3 regions of the Labrys sp. (in: a-proteobacteria) genome follow, and region 1 is predicted to be linked to each of the others. Evidence: predicted binding sites of a transcription regulator. Region 1 holds the regulator's gene; each other region holds the start of a gene.

Region 1 (6,780 bases):
GCAGCGAAGAAGCCATGCTGAAGGCGGATCCCGCCAACAAGCAGCAGATCCTGGCGGCCTATCAGGCCTATACGCAGGCGCTCCAGTCGGCCGGTGCCCTCGGCCCCTGGAGTCGCCTGCGCCCGACGGCTTCGGCCACCACCGTGCGCATCGCCGACGGCAAGACCCAGGTGCTCAACGGGCCCTTCGCCGACACACGCGAGCAGCTCGGCGGCTTCTATATCATCGACGTGCCGGACCTGGATGCCGCGATCGGCTGGGCGGCGCGCTGCCCGAGCGCCGCCATCGGGACCATCGAGGTCCGGCCGATATGGGACCCGAAGGACTATTGAGCGAACGGCCCGAGCCGGTGTCTTCAGCCCCCGCGGCCGAGCTTGCCGAAATCGTGGCGCGACGCAGCTATGGCCGGCTCGTCGCTCTTCTCGCGGCGCGCTCCGGCGACATTGCGGGGGCCGAGGATGCCCTGGCCGACGCCTTTGCTGCGGCCATGGAACATTGGCCGGCGGGCGGCGTGCCCGCCAATCCCGAAGCCTGGCTGCTGACCGCGGCCCGGCGCCGCCAGATCGATGCGGCCCGCCGCGCCAGGCTGCGCGGCGAAAAGGCGGACGAGGTCAGCCGCCATGTCGAGGCCCTCGCCTCGGAGCAGGGCGAGCGGCATGCCGTGCCCGATGAGCGCCTGCGCCTGATGTTCGCCTGCGCCCATCCCTCCCTCGATGCCACCGTACGTGCTCCCCTGATCCTGCAGGTGATATTGGGGTTCGATGCCGGCGCGATCGCCAGCGCCTTCCTGGTCTCGCCCGTGGCGATGAGCCAGAGACTGGTACGGGCCAAGGCCAAGATCAAGCAAGCCGGCATCCCTTTCCGCATCCCGGAGCCCGACGAGTTGCCCGGCCGTCTCGACGCGGTGCTGGAGGCCGTTTATGCCGTCTATGCCGAAGGCTGGGCCGATCCGGAAGGGGCTCATGCCCGCGAGCGCAATCTGTCGACGGAGGGGATCTGGCTCGGCCGGCTGCTGGCCTCGCTCCTGCCCGGCGAGCCCGAAGTGCTCGGACTGCTGGCCCTGATGCTGCACGCCGAAGCGCGGCGGGCGGCGCGCCGCGGCCAGGATGGCGATTATATTCCGCTGGAGCAGCAGGACACCGCGCTCTGGGATGCGGGGCTGATCGAGGAGGCCGAGGCCTTGCTTGCCCGGGCCGGCCAGGTCCGCCAGATCGGCCGCTATCAGCTGGAAGCCGCGCTGCAATCGGCCCATGCCCATCGACGCATCTGCGCGACGACGGACTGGGCCGCGATCGTCACATTGTATGAAGCCCTGGTTCTACTGACAGCTTCTCCAGTGGCCGCCATCAACCGGGCCGTGGCGCTCGCCCGCCTCATGGGGCCGCAGGCTGGTCTGGCTGCACTTGACGAGGTCGCCGGTGACGGACGCATCGTCGATTACCAGCCCTATTGGGCCGCGCGTGCGGACTTGCTGGTGCGGGCCGCCAGACCGGAGGAGGCCCGCAATGCCTATTTGCGGGCGATCGGCCTGGAGAGCGATCCGGCCATCCGCCGCTATCTGCAGGCACGCCTGGCGGATTTGGCGGCGTGACTGCGCAGCGAGGGAGGAGGGCGGATATCGTCGCCCGCTCTTGCTCTCTACGTCGCGCACCCCCTAACCCTCTCCCCGTAGGAGCGTGGTGAGGGCGCAACGCAGCCTTGGCGAAGCGGAGCGAGCGGGCAATGCCCGCGAAACGCGCTCAGGATTGCTTGGCGAAGGTCTCGTCGAAGGAATAGCCGGCACCGCGCACGGTGCGGATCGGATCGATCTCGCGCGTGCGGTTCATCGCCTTGCGCAGGCGGCCGACATGCACGTCGACCGTGCGCTCGTCGATATAGACGTCGCGGCCCCAGACGCTGTCGAGCAACTGCTCGCGCGCGAAGACGCGTCCCGGTGCCTGCATCAGGAATTCGAGCAGGCGAAATTCGGTCGGGCCGAGGCGGATCTCGCGATTGCCGCGATGGACGCGCTTGGTCTCGCGGTCGAGGGAGATGTCGCCGGCCTTGAGAAGGGAGGCGACGTGATCGGGCTTGGCCCGGCGCAGCAGGGCACGCACGCGCGCCGAGAGCTCGGGCACGGAGAAGGGCTTGACGACATAGTCGTCGGCGCCGGTGGCCAGACCCCGCACGCGCTCGGTTTCCTCGCCGCGCGCCGTGAGCATGATTACCGGCAGGCGCTCGGTTTCCGGCCGCATGCGAATGCGCCGGCACAATTCGATGCCGGACAGGCCCGGCAACATCCAGTCGAGCAGAACCAGGTCCGGCACGCTTTCGCGCAGGCGGATCTCGGCGTCGTCTCCGCGTGCGACGCTATCCACCTCATAGCCTTCGGCTTCGAGATTGTAGCGCAGCAGCAGGGTCAGCGCTTCTTCGTCCTCGACGATCAGAACCTTGGGAGGCATGGCCTATCCCTTGTTATTTAGCCGGCACAGGAAGGTCGACGAGATCGGTGCTGTTGTCCGCCTTGGGCCGCTCTCCGGCCGGCGATTCACCGGTCACGAGATAGTGGACCGTCTCGGCGATGTTGGTGGCGTGGTCACCGATGCGCTCGATGTTCTTGGCGCAGAACAGCAGATGGGTGCAGAAGCCGATATTGCGCGGATCTTCCATCATGTAGGTCAGCAATTCGCGGAACAGCGAGGTATACATCGCATCGATCTCGCCGTCCGAGCGCCAGACCGAGAGGGCTTCCTCGACATTGCGTTGGGCGAAGGCGTCGAGCACCTGCTTGAGCTGCTCGAGTACCAGGTCGGCCATGTGGTCGAAACCGCCGAAGAGCTGGGCCGGCTGGGCGTGACTGTGGATGGCCACCACGCGCTTGGCGACATTCTTGCCGAGGTCGCCGATCCGCTCGAGGTCATTGGCCACCCGCAGGGCCGAGACGATCTCGCGCAGGTCGAGAGCCAGCGGCTGGCGCTTGGCGATGATCAGGATGGCCCTGTCCTCGACCTGGCGCTGCAACTTGTCGATCGCGGCGTCGAGATCGATCACCGCCTTGGCGCGCTGGGTGTCGCGCTTGAGCAGGGCTTCGACGCTGTCGGCTACGCTCTTCTCGGCATAGCCACCCATTTCGGCGATCATGTTGCGCAGCTCGCGCAGTTCCTGGTCGAAGGATGTAACGATATGGTCGGACATGCCGCCTCCAAATGAATTCGACGCTGGCCGAGGGATCAGCCGAAGCGGCCGGTGATGTAATCCTGCGTACGGCTGTCGTTCGGGGTGGTGAACATCTTGTTGGTCTGGCCGACTTCGATGAGGTCGCCCAGATAGAAGAAGGCCGTCACATCCGCGCAGCGCGCCGCTTGCTGCATATTGTGCGTGACGATCACGATGGTGAAGTCTCGCTTCAATTCGTCGATCAATTCCTCGATCTTGGCGGTCGAGATCGGATCGAGCGCGGAGGTCGGCTCGTCCAGCAGGACGACTTCGGGCTTCACCGCGATGGTACGGGCGATGCACAGGCGCTGCTGCTGGCCGCCGGACATGCCTAGGGCTGAAGCGTGCAGGCGGTCCTTGACCTCGTTCCACAAGGCGGCCTTGGTCAGGCACCATTCGACACGCTGGTCCATCTCCGCCTTGGAGATGGATTCATGCAGCCGCACGCCGAAGGCGATGTTGTCGTAGATCGACATCGGGAAGGGCGTGGGCTTCTGGAACACCATGCCGATGCGGGCGCGCAGCACCGCCGGGTCGATCTCCTTGCCGATGACGTTCTGGCCGTCGAGCAGCACGCGGCCCTTGGCGGTCTGCCCCGGATAGAGGTCGTACATGCGGTTGAGCACGCGCAGCAGAGTCGACTTGCCGCAGCCGGAGGGACCGATCATGGCGGTGACCTGCCGGTCGATCATGTCGAGATTGATGGCCTTGAGCGCATGCTTCTCGCCATAATAGAAGTCGAGATTCTCGACCTTGAGCTTCACGGCGGCGGCTGGATCGGCGAGGGGGCGTTCGGCAACCGCGATGGAGGCTTGGGGGGTAGCGGACATGGGAGCACTCATTTCTTGGGAGCGAGCACGAAGCGGGTCAGGATATTGAGCGCCAACACGCCGGCGGTGATGAGGAGGGCGCCGCTCCAGGCCACCGAGACGGCCTTGGGATCGGGGTAGGGCGCGAGCTGGTAGATGGCAGCCGGCAAGCTGGCAAAGGCATTGCCGAGATTGAGCGACCAGTTGGAATTGCCGAAGGCCGTGAGCAGCAGCGGTGCGGTCTCGCCGGCGGCGCGGGCCAGGGCCAGCAGGATGCCGGTAACGATACCGGTGCGAGCCGAGCGCCAGGTCACGAAGGTGATGACCTTCCACATCGGCGATCCCAGGGCAAAGGCGGCTTCACGCAGGCTGATCGGCACCAGCGCCAGCATGTCCTCGGTGGTGCGCACGACCACCGGCAGGATGATGATGGCCAGCGCCACCACACCGGCCCAGCCGGAGAACCCGCCCGTCGCCACCACGATCATCTGGTAGACGAACAGGCCGATCAGGATGGACGGCGCCGAGAGCAGGATGTCGTTGATGAAGCGCACCGCATCGGCGAATTTGCTGCCGCGGCCGGCCTCGGCCAGGAAGGTGCCGGCCATGATGCCGATCGGCGCACCGATCAGGAGGGCGAGCAGTACCATGACGAGAGAGCCGACGATGGCATTGCGCAGGCCGCCATCGGCCATGTCCTTGGTGAAGAGGTCCATGGTCAGCGAGGGCAGACCCTCGCGCAGCAGCGTGAACAGGATCCAGGCCAGCGCCAGCAGGGAGATCGCGGCAAAGCTGATCGAGACGACCTTGTAGGCATAGTCGAGGGCGCGGCGGCGGGCGAGACGGGCGCTGCTTTGGGCGAGATGGGCCATGATGCTCTCCCTTACTTGGCGTTGGTGCGCACGAGCATGCGGGAGATCGCAAGCACGATGAAGGAAATCACGAAGAGCACGAAGCCCAGCTCCAGCAGCGACTGGCTGCGCAGCGAGCCGGCCGGCGCGTCCGGGAATTCGTTGGCGATGGTGGAGGCGATGGTCGCGCCCGAGGAGAACAGCGAGGCCGATATTCGGTTGGCGTTGCCGATCACGAAGGTCACCGCCATCGTCTCGCCCAAAGCGCGGCCGAAGCCGAGCATGACGGCGCCGACCAGCGCCGTGCGGCCATAGGGCACCGAGACGTTGCGGAAGACTTCATAGGTGGTGGCACCGACGCCATAGGCCGATTCCTTCAGCATGGCGGGCACCGATTCGAGGATCTCGACGAACATCGCGGTGATGAAGGGAATGATCATCAGGGCCAGGATGATGCCGGCCGTGAGCATGCCGGCGCCGTTGGTGGGGCCCTTGAACAGATAGCCGAGCACCGGCACGTGCGAGAGGACGGAGATGATCGGCGGGTAGATCGTCTGGGCCAGGATCGGCGCCACGATCAGCGACCCCCACATGCCGAAGATGATCGACGGCACGGCCGCCAGGAGCTGGATGGCGATGCCGATCGGCCGCCGCACGCTCTGGGGCGCGATCTCCGTGAGGAAGAAGGCGATGCCGAAGGACATCGGCAAGGCAATGATCAAAGCGAGAATGCCGGTGAACAGCGTGCCGTAGATCATGACGCCGGCGCCGAATTTCTCGGTGACGGGGTTCCAGGCGGTGGACCAGTAGAAGCTCGGCCCGAAATGGGCCAGCGCCGGCCAGCCGCCATAGAAGAGCAGCACGACGATCGAGCAGAGCAGGATCAGCACGAGGGAGCCGCAGCCATAGAGGGCGGCCTTGAAGATGGGATCCAGGTTGGCGCCCGGAACCGTCTTGGCCCCGGGCGAGGGAGAACCCTGCGCGACCTTTGCGGCCGAGTTGGATGCGTCCAGCGAGGAGTCGGCTACGGCGCTCATGGCGATGTTCCAGCCTGTGATTCGATCAGGGACGACGACCCGGCGCAGAACTGCGCCGGGTCGGGGTTTCAGCTTATTCGTAGACGGCCTTGCCGTCGGCAGCCTTCACTTCGCTCTTCCAGGCGGTGCGAACGGTATCGATCACCTCCTTGGGCAGCGGGATGTAGTGCAGCTTCTCGGCCGTCGCGCCGCCATCCTTGTAGGCCCAGTCGAAGAACTTCATGACTTCGGCCGACTGCTTGGCGTCCTTGGGATCCTTCGGCAGCAGGATGAAAGTGGTGGAAACGATCGGCCAGGAGGTTTCTCCGCCGACGTCGATCATCGAGACGGCGAAGTCCTTGGCACCCTTCCAATCGGCCTTGGCGGCTGCGGCCTGGAACGCAGGAACGGTCGGCTTGACGACCTTGCCGTCCTTGTTCTGCAGCTGCGTGGTGGTCAGGCTGTTGTTGGCGGCATAGACATATTCGACATAGCCGATGGCGCCCTGGGTGTTCTTCACGGCGCCGGCGACGCCGTCATTGCCCTTGGCACCCGAACCGGTCGACCACTGCACCGAGGTGGCGGCGCCGATATTGCTCTTCCAGTCGGGGCTCACGGCCGAAAGATAGGACGTGAAGACATAGGTCGTGCCCGAGCCGTCGGCGCGGTAGACCGGGGCGATGTCGAGATCGGGGAGCTTCACATCCTTGTTGAGCTCGGCGATCTTCGGATCGTTCCACTTGGTGATCTTGCCCTGGTAGATGTCGGCGATGATCGCGCCGGTCAGCGTGAGCTGGTCGGCGGACACACCCTCGATGTTCACGATCGGCACGATGGCGCCGATGACGGTCGGGAACTGCAGCAGCTTGGCAGCGGTCAGCTTGTCGGTGGCCATCGGAGCATCGGAAG
Region 2 (6,780 bases), on a different contig from region 1:
CCATAGGTCAGGTGGGTCTTGCCGATCTTCTCGCCGACAGTCACCACGATGCGCTTCCAGCCCACCATGGTGCCGAGGCCGAGGGCCAGGGCGATGGCGACCTTCACCCAGGTCGGGATGAACTTGGTCGTGTTGTCGGTGGCCACGTGATAGGTCTTGATCGTCTTCAGATCGGCATCCGACACCGGCAGCAGCTTCTTGGAATCGATCAGCTTGAGGGCTTCGCCGATCAGATACATGTCGTTGCGGGTGTTGGAGACCAGTCCCGCGGGCACCGCCGCGGCCGAGCCGTAGGGCGAGAGCTGGGAGGTGGTCTGTTCGATGAAGATCTTCAGGGCCGGCGTCGTCTCGTCGCTCCAGTTGCGCGTGCGCACCGCCTCGGCGACCTTGGCCTTGGCATCGGCAGGAGCAACCGTCACGCCCGGCTTGATGTAGTTGCCCAGCACCGAACCGGCTGCGGCCGACGCAGCCTTGTAGGTCTCGAGATAGTTGATGTGGGGCGTACGATTGAGGGCGAAGGCGGTGGGCACCACGCCGATCAGGATCAGCATGATCAGGCCCATGCCCTTCTGGCCGTCATTGGAGCCATGGAAGAAGCTGACCAGCGTGCAGGTGAGGATCAGCAGGCCACGGATCCAGAGCGGTGGCGGGTTGTTGCCCTTCGGCTCGACATAGAGGGCCTTGTTGCGCACCACGGTTTTCATCAGGAGCAGCAGGGCGCCGGCCAGGAAGAAGCCGAACAGAGGCGAGATCAGCAGCGACAGGCCGATATTCTTGGCCTGGGACCAGTCGACGCCGCTGGTGGCGGAGCCCGCCGGCGCCAGGAACTGGTTGGCGAGGCCGACGCCGATGATCGAACCGACCATGGTGTGCGAGCTCGAGGCCGGCAGGCCGAAATACCAGGTGCCGAGGTTCCAGACGATGGCGGCGATCAGAAGTGCGAACACCATCGCCAGGCCCGCACTCGAACCGACCTGCATGATCAGTTCTACCGGCAGCAGCGAGATGATGCCGAAGGCCACCGCACCGCTCGCCGTGAGCACGCCGAGGAAGTTGAAGAAGCCCGACCAGATCACCGCGAATTCAGCGGGAAGCGAATGGGTGTAGATCACCGTCGCCACCGCATTGGCGGTATCGTGGAAGCCGTTGACGAATTCGAAGCCGAGCGCAATCAGCAAGGCGAGGCCGAGCAGGATCCAGGGCACGGCCACCGCGCCGGTAAGATCGGCGACCAGCGCGTAGCAGACATAGCCCAGGCCCCCGAGCAGGATCAAGGCGATCACGATATTGGGCAGGTTGCCGAGAGAGCTTGGCCTGTCGAGCGGATGACCGCTTCTTTGGCCCGATGTAACGTCCGTCATCTCCAAAACACCCCCGTGTTTCCATGGTCTGGCGACCCTTAGGCGGGGTTCGTGAAGCTTAGATGACAAAATGTTAATCTGGCGCCGCGGGTACGGAAGAAGAGGGCCCCATCAGGCCTCTTTCGCGGGGGAAAACACCTGCCGGCGCCAGAGCAGCTGTACGGCCCGGTCGAAATCGGCAGTGGCCTTGTCGAAGGCGCCGAGCTGGCGATGCACGATGCTGCGCTTGAAGAGGGCATCGGCATGGCCGGAGTCGAGCGCGATTACCCTGTCATAATCGGCGATCGCCTGGGGGAAGGCCCGTTTGTGGTGATAGGCGAGAGCCCGTTCGTACAAGGTGTCGACGGCGTCGGGCTTGCGATCGATGGTCTGGCTGAACTCGGCGATGACCCTGTCGAGGTCCCGGTCGTCGGACTTTGCCGGGCCGGCATCGGCTGGCGTGGTTTCGGATTCGGACATGCTGACGGAACGCCCTTGCATCTCGGTGGCACCTACCGGGAGTACGGCGAAGCCCTCCTTCATCCGCCGCAGGGTCCCGAGTCACGCTCGAAAGAATCTGAGCGTATATGAACAGCAACGTTAGGGAATGTCCATGACGTTGCGTTAGAGGGCCGGGGGACGAAATTCGCAGCTTGGACGCTCTCAGTTCCGTAGGCGCTCGAGGGCCAGCTTGCGCCCCGCGATGGCTTGCGGCAGGCCGGGCTTGAGCTGCAGGGCACGATCGTAGTCGGCCAGCGCACGTTCGAAATCGCCACGTTTGCGATAGGCGCCTGCCCGGTTGAGAAAGGCCAGCGCATTGCTGCCGTCGAGCCCGATGGCCTGGTCGAGATCGGCGATGGCGCCGGCATCGTCGCCCATGAGGCCGTGGACGGCACCGCGCAGGCGCAGCGCTTCGGCATGGCGCGGATTGAACTTCAGCGCACGGTCATAGTCGGCGATGGCGAGATCGAACTCCCGGCGGCTGGCCCGCGCATAGCCCCGCGAGGTCAGGGCCAGCACATGCTTGGGATTGAGCCGGATCACGCTGTCATAGGCGAGGATGGCCTGTTCGAGATCGCCCTGGCGTCCATAGAGCCCGGCAAGGGCGTAGAATCCGTCGGGATTGCGTGGATCGAGCAGCGTGGCCTGGCGCAGATCCTCCAGAGCCCGGGCCGGCTGCTTCTTCGCGGCATAAGCACTGCCGCGCGCGATCAGGGCGACAGCCCTGGCCGCGTCGTTGACGCCGCTGAGATCCACGATCGAGGTGCAGGCGATGATGACGCGGTCAGGCGCACCCTGGCGGCAGGCCTTCCAGTCGAGAGGGCTGGCGGGACCGTGCGGATGAAGCGCCAGGAAGGCCGGGACCAGGGCTTTGAGAGGCAGCATCGTGAAGTCGCGATGAGGCGATAAACGCGGTTCCCATCTATAGGCTCGATCGTCTGCGGGGCAAATGGTTGCAAGCGGGCATTGGCCCTTGTTTTGTGCGGTCCTCGGGGAGGGAAGGGCAGGCAGGAACGCCCACAATTGCGAGAAAGGCGTTTTGCCTGGCTCGAATGTTCATGCGATACGGCGTTTGTTTGCTTTTTCCTTGACTTTGCGCTGCAAAAAGCGCAGCAACCGCGTGTAACGACCGCTCGGGGGTTCGCGCGGCGCGCTGGTTTTTGGCTTTTTGAGAAGCAGCGCCTCATCCCCGGCCGTCCCCAACAACATTCCGCTGCTCCCATCCGCGCGTGGGTCGCGATATCGCCGTACCGTTTCATCATGCCATTGCGGCTGAAGACGGGCTGTGATCGCGGACCCGGACGGTGGCCGCGCTGCCGTCCGATCGACGAGCGTGGCATGAAGGATTTGATGTGACTTCCGAAGTAACTTTTGCAGCGCTCGGCCTTGCCGAGCCGCTTTTGCGTGCGCTTGACGCCGCCGACTACCAGAACCCCACCCCGATCCAGCACAAGGCGATTCCCGCTCTCCTCGAAGGGCGCGACATGATGGGCCTGGCGCAGACAGGCACCGGCAAGACGGCCGCCTTTGCGCTGCCGATCCTGCAGCGCCTGTCGAAGTCGCGCCATGGCGCCGGCCCCAAGGGCGTGCGCGCCCTCATCCTGGCGCCGACGCGTGAGCTCGCCATCCAGATCGACGAGAGCTTCCGCACCTATGGCGTGCATATGGGCTTTCGCATTGCAGTGATCTTCGGCGGCGTCAGCCAGGGCCCGCAGGTCAAGGCGCTCGCCGACGGCGTCGACATCCTGGTCGCCACGCCCGGCCGCCTGCTCGACCTGCAGCAGCAGCGCAAGGTCCGCCTCGACAAGGTGGAGATCCTGGTGCTGGACGAGGCCGACCGCATGCTCGATATGGGCTTCTCGCGCGACGTGCTCAAGATCGTCGATGAGACGCCGCTGGAGCGCCAGTCCTTGCTGTTCTCGGCCACCATGCCGAAGACGATCAAGAAGCTCGGCGAGGAGATTCTCCTCAACCCGGTGCATGTGGAAGTGACGCCGGAAGTGGTGACGGTCGACAAGATCGACCAGCATGTCTACCACGTGCCGGCCTCGGTGAAGCGCTCGCTGCTCCTGCACCTGCTCAATGATCCGGCGATGAGCCGCGTCATCGTCTTCACCCGCACCAAGCACGGCGCCAACCGCGTTTCGGGCCATCTCGACAAGGCCGGCATTCCCTCGGCGGCGATCCACGGCAACAAGTCGCAGAATGCCCGCCAGAAGGCGCTGGAGGATTTCCGCTCGGGTTCCACGCGCATCCTGGTGGCGACCGACATCGCCGCCCGCGGCATCGATGTCGACGACATCACCCATGTCATCAATTTCGAGATGCCGGTGGATGCGGAAAGCTATGTGCACCGTATCGGCCGCACCGCCCGCGCCGGGCGCAGCGGCATCGCCTATTCGTTCTGCGATCCCAATGAGCGCGACGAGCTCAAGGCGATCGAACGCCTGACCAAGAAGCCGCTGATGGTGGCCGCTCCGGTGCAGGGGCTCGAAGCCGATCAGAAGCACGGCGAACGTGGTCCCCGCCACCCGCATCAGGGCAAGCCGAACGGCAAGCCCCGGAACAACAACGGGCAGCAGGAAAAGTCTCATTCAGGCCAGCCGCGTTCGGGGCGTTCGCGCCGTCCGGGTGGCCGCAACAATCAGCGTCGCGCCGCCTGAGGGCGCGGCCTTTTCATTCCCTCAATAGGACCTGCACATGGCAAAAGAAGAACTGATGGAATTTGAAGGCGAGGTTTCCGAAGTGTTGCCGGACGCCCGTTTCCGCGTGAAGCTCGACAATGGCCACGAGATGATCGCCTACACGGCCGGCAAGATGAAGAAGAACCGCATCAAGACCATCGAGGGCGACCGCGTCACCGTCGAGATGTCGCCCTACGACCTCGACAAGGGACGTATCATCTTCCGCCACAAGGACGAGCGTGCGTCGTCCGGGCCCCGTCCGCCGCAGCGCGGTGGCGGCAATATGCGCCGCCGCTGATCGGGAAGGCGGGTCTTCGGGCCCGCCCGCTCAGGCGCCTTCAGCCTGGGAGCACCGGGTTGGTGTGCCGGTCTCCTCAGCTCCATGTGATGGAGCGAGACCGGCCGGCTTCCCGCGCTCAATATCGCTCATTCGACGATTTGGGCTTGCCACCCCCGGCCCTTCTTCCGCATCGATGGCACAGCCTCGAATCCGGAAGATCCAATATGAGCCAAGACGATCCGCGCAAAGACGAACTCGACCTGCGCCGCGCCATCATCGACAAATGCCGCTGGATGAATGCCAACGGCCTCAACCAAGGCACCTCCGGCAATATTTCGGCCCGCTGCGGCGACCGCATGCTGATCACGCCTTCGGCCATTCCCTATCACGAGATGGAGCCGGAGATGATCGCCGCCATGCCCTTCGAGGGCGAGTATGGCGCCTGGGAAGGGCCGCTGAAACCCTCGGTGGAATGGCGCTTCCATTTCGATATCCTCAAGGGCCGCCCGGATGCTGGGGCCGTGGTGCATACCCACGCCACCTGGTCCACCATCCTCGCCATTGCCCATAAGCCGATCCCGGCCATCCACTACATGATCGCGGCCTTTGGTGGGCCCGACATACGCTGTGCGCCCTATGCCCGCTACGGCTCGGAGGAATTGTCGCGCTTCGCCCTCGAGGCCCTGGAGGGCCGCAATGGCTGCCTGCTCGCCAATCACGGCATGATCGCCGTCGGCTCCAGCCTCGACAAGGCAATGTGGCTGGCCCATGAGCTCGAAACCCTGGCCAAGCAATATTACCACGCCCTTCAGATCGGCGGCGCGAACATCCTGCCCGACAGCGAGATCGCGCAGGTGGTCGAGGGCTTCAAGAGCTACGGCCTGCAGGACAAGAAGCCATAGACTTCGCAGCCTCTGGAAGCGCCGGCGGGGTGCGTTCGGAAGAACGAAACCCTGCCCTGCGATACCCGGGGCTCACCAGGTCGGCACATAGGCGCCCTTATATTTGGCCAGGACGAAGTCCCGGACCTCGGGCGAGCGATAGGATTGCGCCAGGAGCGGCACCCAGGGCTTGTCCTTGTCCGCGGCACGCACGGCAATCAGATTGGTGTATTGCGGCTTGAGTTCTTCCAGGATCAAGGCCTGCCTGGTCGGGTCGAGGCCCGCAGTGACGGCATAATTGGCATTGACGGCTGCGGCATCGACATCGTCGAGGGAGCGCGGCGTCTGGGCGGCGTCGACCTCCAGGAAGCGCAATTGCTTGGGATTGGCGGTGATATCGGCCACGATTGGCTTGTATCCGACGCCGTCCCTGAGGCCGATGATGCCCTTGTCGCGGAGCAGGAGAAGGGTGCGGCCGCCATTGGTCGGGTCGTTCTGGATGGCGATGGTGGCGCCGTCGGGCACCTCGCTCCAGGCTTTGTGCCGGCGCGAATAGACACCCAGGCGCGAATTGATGATCGGGGCGATGCCGACGATCTTGTAGCCGCGGTCGGCGATCTGGTTGTCGAGATAGGGCTGGTTCTGGAAGGCATTGGCCTCGATTTCCCCGGCGTCGAGCGCCGCATTGGGCACGACATAGTCGGAGAATTCGATCACCTCGATGTCCAGGCCGAGCTTGGCGGCGACGGGCTTGGCCGCTTCCAGGGTTTCGGCCATCGGTCCGGGCGTGGCGCCGACTCGGATGCGTGTCGGTGAGGCGAGGGCGGCTGCCGGCGCGGCGAGCAGGGAAGCGGCAGCCAGCGTCAGGACGGAGCGGCGGTTCAGGGAAGAGGGCATCGATCGGTCTCATTGAGGAATGGGTCGATGCGATGGTAGGGAAATTAACTCATTAAATCCATAAAAATTATATACTATATGACTGCATTATTCCCCAATTCATTGAGAATCGATCCGAAGTTGGCGCAACCAGCCTTCTCTACGAAGTGGGCTTTGCATTGCATTTCTGAAAAGAAATGCATGGGGTGGCCTCGCAA
Region 3 (6,780 bases), on a different contig from region 1:
ATCGCCGTGGCCCGGCGCTATCCCGCCACGGCGCTCAACGGTTTCGACATCTCGACGGCGATGCTCGAAACGGCTCGACACTCGCTGGACCGCAATGGCCTGGCCCGTGTCAGCGTGGCTCAGGCCGATGCCACCCGTTTCTCGCCCGAACAGTTCGGGCGCAAGGGGTTCGAGCGCATCTATATCTCCTACACGCTGTCGATGATCCCGGATTGGCGCGCCGTGCTGGAACGGGCCGTTGCAGCCCTGGAACCGGGCGGTCGCCTCCTCATCGTGGATTTCGGCCAGCAGGGCGGCCTGCCGAGCTGGTTCAAGCGGGTGCTCTTTGCCTGGCTGGCGCGCTTCCACGTCCATCCGATCGCCGCACTGCCCGCAGCACTGGCGGATCTTGCAAGCCGCGAGGGCTTGCAGCTCCGGACCAGGGACCTCTACCGCGGCTACGCGTTCTATGCGGAATTGGCACGGAGACCGGGCAAGCCGATCTCCTGATCGCGCCATGTCTTGGCGCTGGTGCTGGGAGGACGGGAGAAACCCCTCTGCTCCTTTCAGAGCCCCAGCTGATCGCCTCGCCAAGTCTTGCCTCCCGGCCTGGCTAAGGCACGTCTACTTAGCCCGATCGATAGGGCTCGAGCAACTATGCGACCAGGTTGATGGCTCCAGGTCCTTCAGTGCGGATTGACGACCCGTACACCGAGGCGCCTCATCCACGCCTTTCCCAGAAGACAGTGCCCTCGAAGCGGAACGCCTGCTCGCCATGCTGGTTGAGCGCCGAGCTCTGCATGGAGACGATGCCCCATTCGGGGCGGGAAGCGCTCTCCTTCTTGCCCGTGATCTCCACGCTATAGCGCAGCGTATCGCCGGCGCGCACCGGCTTGGCCCAGACCATGTTGCGAAAGCCCGGCGACGGGCCGAGCTTCACCACCGGCTTACCGAGCTGGCGCGCCCGCGCGATCTCGACTTCCTGATGCGCCACCAGGAGCTTCATCCAGACCGCCGCAACCTGCCAGCCCGACGCCACCAGGCCACCAAAATGGCTGGCCTCCGCCGCAGCCTCGTCGACATGAAAGGGCTGGGGATCGTAGAGGGTCGCAAAGCGCTTGATATTCTCGGCCGAAAAGGTGAAAGCGCCGATCTCGTCGGTATCCCCGATGGCAAGATCCTCGAAATATTTCATGCCGCCTGCCTCCGGCCGAACATGATGGAACCGGTCTGGGTGGTCACCACCGTCTTGCCGTCCGCCACAAGTTCGAACAGAAACTTCACCAGGCCCATTTCGGGGCGGCTTCTGGAAGCCCGCGCCTCCAACGTCGTACGGCGAACGCTCAGCGTGACATCCGGGCGTAGCGGCGCCAGCCACTTAACCTCGTCGATGCCGGGGGCGCCCATCGAGGTGGAGTTGAGCATGAAGCCATCGCAATTGAGCCGCATCAAGATGCAGCAGGCATGCCAGCCGGAAGCCGCAAGCCCGCCCAGCATGGTGCTTTTTGCCGCCTCATCATCGAGATGAAACGGCTGGGGGTCATATTCCCTGGCGAAGGCGAGGATGGCCTCACGCGTCAGCCTGTACGAGCCATAAGTGGCGATCTCGCCGACCGGGAAATCTTCGAAATGGAGGGTATCAGCCATGCCCTCAGGATGGACCGATTAGGCCCTCAACGGCAAGAGCCTGATATTTGTCGAGGAAAGCCTCGACCGGGAGCTTGCGGAAGTCCGGCAGGGCGGCCCGCAGCGCTTCATGCGACCAGTCCCACCAGGCCAGGGCCTGCAGGCGATCGGCAATCGCGTCGTCGAAGCGCCGACGAATCGGCCGCGCCGGATTGCCGGCGACGATGGTATAGGCCTCGACGTCGCGGGTGACCACGGCGCCAGCACCCACCACGGCGCCGATGCCGATACGACGTCCTGGCAGCACGATCGCACCATGCCCGATCCAGACATCATGGCCGATATGGACATCATGTTCCCTACGCCAAGCGAAGAAGTCGCTCTCGTCGCTCTCGCCTTCGAAATAGGCCGAGGCGCGATAGCTGAAATGGCTTTGGCTTGCCCGGTCCATCGGGTGATTGCCCGGATTGATGCGCGTATGGGCCGCGATCGAGACGAAACGGCCGACATGGCTGTAGGCGATGTCCGCATCGTTGACGACATAGGAATAATCGCCGAGTTCGACTTCAATCAGGCTGGTCCGCGGTCCCACCTCGGTGTAGCGCCCGAGCCGGCTCGCTGAAACCGAAGCCGTCGGGTCGATGAGAGGCGTGGGGCTGAGCTTAGGCAAGGCAATTCACCGGTCGGAAAGGCTCGTACTTCCCATTCTCCTGCGACAACGCCATGACAAGAACCGGCCGGAGCGCCCGGCCTGTCGCAATTGCCGGCGACATCGGCGGTGGATCGTCACCGAAACATCATTGAACTGCCATCCCTCTGTAATGGCCCGGCGTTACCGACTCCGGAAACCTGCACGAGAAGGGATCTGTTCATGCTGGCGATCAAAGGAGTTTCCAGGCGCTTTGGCGGCAAGACGGCTGTCGCCGATGTGAATCTGGAAATTGCGCCCGGCGCCTTCATCGGTGTGATCGGGCGCTCAGGGGCCGGCAAGTCGACATTGCTGCGCATGCTGAACCGCCTTGTCGACCCGAGCGAGGGTACGATCTCCTTCGATGGCGTCGATGTCACGGCCCTGCGCGGACAGGCCCTGCGGGACTGGCGCGCGCGCTGCGCCATGATCTTCCAGCAGTTCAACCTCATCGGCCGCCTCGACGTGCTCACCAATGTGCTGATGGGCCGCCTTAACAAGGTCTCGACCGCCAGCGCCGTGCTGCAGCTGTGGGGCCTCGAGGACAAGGCCATGGCGCTCGCCGCGCTGGAGCAGTTCGACATCGCCAATCTTGCCGGCCAGCGTGCCGACAGCCTGTCCGGCGGTCAGCAGCAGCGCGTGGCGATCGCCCGCGCCCTGGTGCAGGAACCTTCGATCATCCTGGCGGACGAGCCGATCGCCTCGCTCGACCCGCGCAATACCAAGGTGGTGATGGATGCGCTCTTACGCATCAACAAGCATTTCGGCATCACCGTCATCTGCAATCTCCATTCGCTCGATCTCGCCCGCGGCTATTGCGACCGCCTGATCGGCATGTCCGCCGGTCGGGTGGTGTTCGACGGCGCCCCCGCGGCGCTGACGACAGATGCGGCCCGCGACCTCTACGGCCTGGAGGCCGGCGAAGTGATGGACGCCGATGCCGACACCAAATGGGCAGGCGGTACAAATTCGGCAGGCTTGGCTCGCCCTGCCAGCGTCGCGGCCTGACAGGCCGGCTGCGCATCTTCAAGAGCCACAAGAACACGATATTTCCGACAGGAGAGACCTATGCTTTCGCGCCGCACGCTGCTCGGCCTTGCCGCAGCAGCCATGAGCTTTGCCGCCGGTACTGCCCAGGCCGAGGACTGGAAGGCCCAGTATCCCGAATTGACGCTCGCCGTCATTCCGGCCGAGAACGCCTCCACCACCAATGACCGCTACCAGCCGCTGGCCGACTACATCGCCAAGCAGGTCGGCGTGCCGGTCAAGCTCAACATCGCCAACGACTACGCCGCCGTGATCGAAGCCCAGCGCGCCGGCTTTGCCCAGATCGCCTGGTACGGCCCGGCCTCCTATGCCCGCGCCATCATCACCGGCGTCGCCACCGAGCCGGTCGCCGTGCCGCGCCATAACAATGGCCTCACCGGCTACTACTCGGTGATCTATGTGAAGGCCGACAGCCCCTACAAGACCATCGAGGACCTCAAGGGCAAGAAGCTCGCCCTCGTCGACCCGAACTCGACCTCCGGCAACAATGCGCCGCGCTTCGGCCTGCACAGCCAGGGCATCGACGTGGACAAGTTCTTCTCCTCCGTCGTCTTCGCCGGTAGCCACGACAACGCCGTGCTGGCCCTCGCCCAGGGTACCGCCGACGCTGCTGCGAACAGCTGGAACTCGGAAGACGATTCCAACCTGACCCGCATGCTCAGCCGCGGCATCCTCAAGAAGGATGACGGCACCGCGATGACCAAGGCCGATTTCCGTGTCATCTACAAGACGCCCTTCCTGCCTGAAGGCCCCTATACGGTGCTCGCCTCGCTGCCCGACGATCTGAAGAAGAAGATCGGCGCCGCGCTGATCGACTACGCCAAGAACGACAAGGCCAATTTCGACAAGCTTTCCGATGGCAAGGATCTCGAACTCACGGCGATCAGCGCCAAGGAATATCAGCCGATCGTCGACATGGTGAAGTTCAACGACGCGCTCCGCAAGACCCAGTAAAGCCAGGCACGACCGAAAGAAAGGGCGCGTACCGCAAGGTGCGCGCCCTTTGCGCAGACGGATTTCGCCTTGGACCGCGCTCGCTCGACTTGGCAGGAGGATATAATATTGCCGGCTATCAATAGCCTGCCGGAAGCGCAGGCCCGGGCCTTGCTGAAGGCCTATCAGGCAACCATTGCCGCCAAGAAGCGGCGGATCTGGCTCGCCGTCGCTGTCGGCATCGCCCTCTACGCCCTGTCGGCGCATGTGGCCTCGGTCCGGCCGGGTTTCCTGTGGACGCATATCGGCAACTTCACCTCCTTCTTCAGCCGCATTGCCCCTCCCCTCAGTCTCGGCAACTTCCTCGGCGATGTCAGGGAGTGGTATTGGGGTTTCGGCAAATGGCTGGTGCTGCTCGGCGACACGCTGCTCGTCGCCTATCTCGGCACGCTGCTCGGCGTGCTCGGCGCCTTCGTCCTGTGTTTCATGGCGGCTGCAAACCTGACGCGTAGCCGGCTTCTGCGCGCCGTGGTGCGCCGTTGGCTCGAATTCTGCCGTACGGTTCCCACCATCGTCTTTGCCATGATCTTCCTGATCGCCTTCAAGTCCGGGCCGATGGCCGGCGCCCTGGCACTTGCCATCCACACCATGGGTGCGCTCGGCAAGCTGTTTGCCGAAGTGGTCGAGAATGTCGACATGAAGCCTGTCGAGGGCACAGTCGCCACCGGCGGTTCCTGGCTGGAAAGCATACGCTTTGCGGTGCTGCCCCAGACCCTGCCCAACTTCGCCTCCTATTCCCTGCTCCGCTTCGAAATCAATGTCAGAGAGGCCGGCGTCATGGGCTTCATCGGCGTCGGCGGCATCGGCCAGGAGCTCCTGGTGGCGATCCGCACCTTCGCCTATGCCGATGTCAGCGCCATTCTTTTGATGATCATCGTCACCGTCTTCATCATCGATTTCGCCACCGAGAAGCTGCGCCACCGCCTGATCGGCCAAGAGGCACTCCATTGAACAAGGCGATGCCATGAACAATCGCATCAACGGCCCGGCACCGCGTCCGGCGGGTCCGTTCGCCCCGCTCGGCCCTGAAAAACTCGCCTCCGTGGCGGCCCGCCATCGCGTCCATTTCGAAACCTCCTGGCGGACGCGTTTCCTGGCGGGCGGCGTGATCGCCGTCCTGCTCGCCCTTGCCGTCGTCGCCATGATCCGGCTCGAAGTCACGCCGGATCGGTTCTTCAGCGGCCTTTCGCGGCTCGGCACCTTCGTGGTGCAGATGTTCCCGCCCAATGACGAAGGCAAATTCTGGTTCTTCGTCGAAGCCCTCGCCGAAACGCTCGCCATCGCCTTCGCCGGCACGCTCACCGCGGCCGTGCTGGCCGCGCCTGTGGCCTTCCTGGCGGCCCGCAACGTCATTCCCAATGTCTTCGTCCGGTTCGCTGTGCGCCGCGGTCTCGATGTGATCCGTTCCGTCGACGCGCTGATCTGGGCGCTGGTCTGGGTCGGCGTCGTCGGCCTCGGTCCCTTCGCCGGCGTGCTCGCCATCATCTGCGTGGACTTCGGTGCCTTCGGCAAGCTGTTCTCCGAGGCAATCGAGACCACCGACAACAAGGCAAGCGAGGGCGTTCTCTCCACGGGCGGCAACCGGATCCACCGCATCCGCTTCGCCCTGATCCCGCAGGTCCTGCCGGTGATGGCGAGCCAGGTGCTCTATTTCTTCGAATCCAATGTGCGTTCGGCGACCATCATCGGCATCGTCGGGGCCGGCGGCGTCGGCCAGTATCTGGCCGAATTGCTGCGGGTACTCGACCTGCCACCGCTCGGCGTGCTGATCTTCATGATCCTGGTCACCGTCGCCGTCATCGACGTGATTTCGTCGCGCCTGCGGCTCGCGATCATCGGCCAGCCGCAGCGCCCCTGAGGCCTATTCCGCCAGGCCGAAGGTCGCGTCGAACGCCTTCGCGCCGGCGGGCGTGAAGGCGATCACGCGCCCCTGTTTGCGCCGGGCCCAGTCGCGCTCGATCACCCAGTCGAGCAGCCTCGCGCCCAGGGCTCCGCCGAGATGGCTGCGGCGTTCGCTCCAGTCGAGGCAGCGTCGGCAGACGGGTCTCCGGCTCCTGGCCATGGCCGGAACGTCGAGCCCCAACCCGACGAAGAAATCCCTGCCCGTGGCCGTCACCACGGGATTATCGTCACCGCTGATGAAGCCCTGGCAGACGAAGCCGTCCAGCAGGGCAACACCGCGTGCCCCGGCCAGGTGGTCGTAGCAGATCCTTGCCGCCCGCATGGCTTCGTCGCGCGGGCCGGTCCGCACTCTTATCGCACCGGTGCGCTGGGCCAGCCCCATCAGGGCTTCCAGGACCTGCGCGACATCGTGGCCCGACAGGCGAAAATAGCGGTGCCGTCCTTGTTTTTCCGCCGAAAGCAGGCCGGCGGCATCGAGCTTGGCGAGATGGCCGCTGGCTGTCTGCAGACTGATGCCTCCGGCCTCGGCCAGTTCACTCACGGTG

Evidence for each region. The regulator PhoB, encoded in region 1, activates phosphate uptake and scavenging genes when phosphate is short. The targets are predictions, from matches to a motif close to TGTCATNNANCTGTCAT.
Region 2: the regulator PhoB is predicted to act here: its motif matches at 1,413-1,429, upstream of QM672_RS28865 (inorganic phosphate transporter).
Region 3: the regulator PhoB is predicted to act here: its motif matches at 2,318-2,334, upstream of phnC (phosphonate ABC transporter ATP-binding protein).

Annotation. Positions count from the first base shown of each region.
Region 1 is NZ_JASGFM010000055.1:21,648-28,427, forward strand. Features, by position in the region: gene QM672_RS29850 (YciI family protein) at 1-332, shown strand, start outside; gene QM672_RS29855 (RNA polymerase sigma factor) at 329-1,591, shown strand; gene phoB (phosphate regulon transcriptional regulator PhoB) at 1,740-2,441, opposite strand; gene phoU (phosphate signaling complex protein PhoU) at 2,455-3,174, opposite strand; gene pstB (phosphate ABC transporter ATP-binding protein PstB) at 3,210-4,037, opposite strand; gene pstA (phosphate ABC transporter permease PstA) at 4,034-4,876, opposite strand; gene pstC (phosphate ABC transporter permease subunit PstC) at 4,888-5,892, opposite strand; gene pstS (phosphate ABC transporter substrate-binding protein PstS) at 5,966-6,780, opposite strand, start outside.
Region 2 is NZ_JASGFM010000050.1:11,507-18,286, forward strand. Features, by position in the region: gene QM672_RS28865 (inorganic phosphate transporter) at 1-1,361, opposite strand, end outside; gene QM672_RS28870 (tetratricopeptide repeat protein) at 1,473-1,820, opposite strand; gene QM672_RS28875 (tetratricopeptide repeat protein) at 2,004-2,726, opposite strand; gene QM672_RS28880 (hypothetical protein) at 2,898-3,050, opposite strand; gene QM672_RS28885 (DEAD/DEAH box helicase) at 3,194-4,504, shown strand; gene infA (translation initiation factor IF-1) at 4,542-4,823, shown strand; gene QM672_RS28895 (class II aldolase/adducin family protein) at 5,030-5,707, shown strand; gene QM672_RS28900 (MetQ/NlpA family ABC transporter substrate-binding protein) at 5,780-6,583, opposite strand.
Region 3 is NZ_JASGFM010000014.1:17,916-24,695, forward strand. Features, by position in the region: gene QM672_RS14430 (class I SAM-dependent methyltransferase) at 1-489, shown strand, start outside; gene QM672_RS14435 (MaoC family dehydratase) at 701-1,174, opposite strand; gene QM672_RS14440 (MaoC family dehydratase) at 1,171-1,626, opposite strand; gene QM672_RS14445 (chloramphenicol acetyltransferase) at 1,631-2,281, opposite strand; gene phnC (phosphonate ABC transporter ATP-binding protein) at 2,477-3,301, shown strand; gene phnD (phosphonate ABC transporter substrate-binding protein) at 3,362-4,294, shown strand; gene phnE (phosphonate ABC transporter, permease protein PhnE) at 4,400-5,284, shown strand; gene phnE (phosphonate ABC transporter, permease protein PhnE) at 5,298-6,191, shown strand; gene QM672_RS14470 (ArsR/SmtB family transcription factor) at 6,195-6,780, opposite strand, start outside.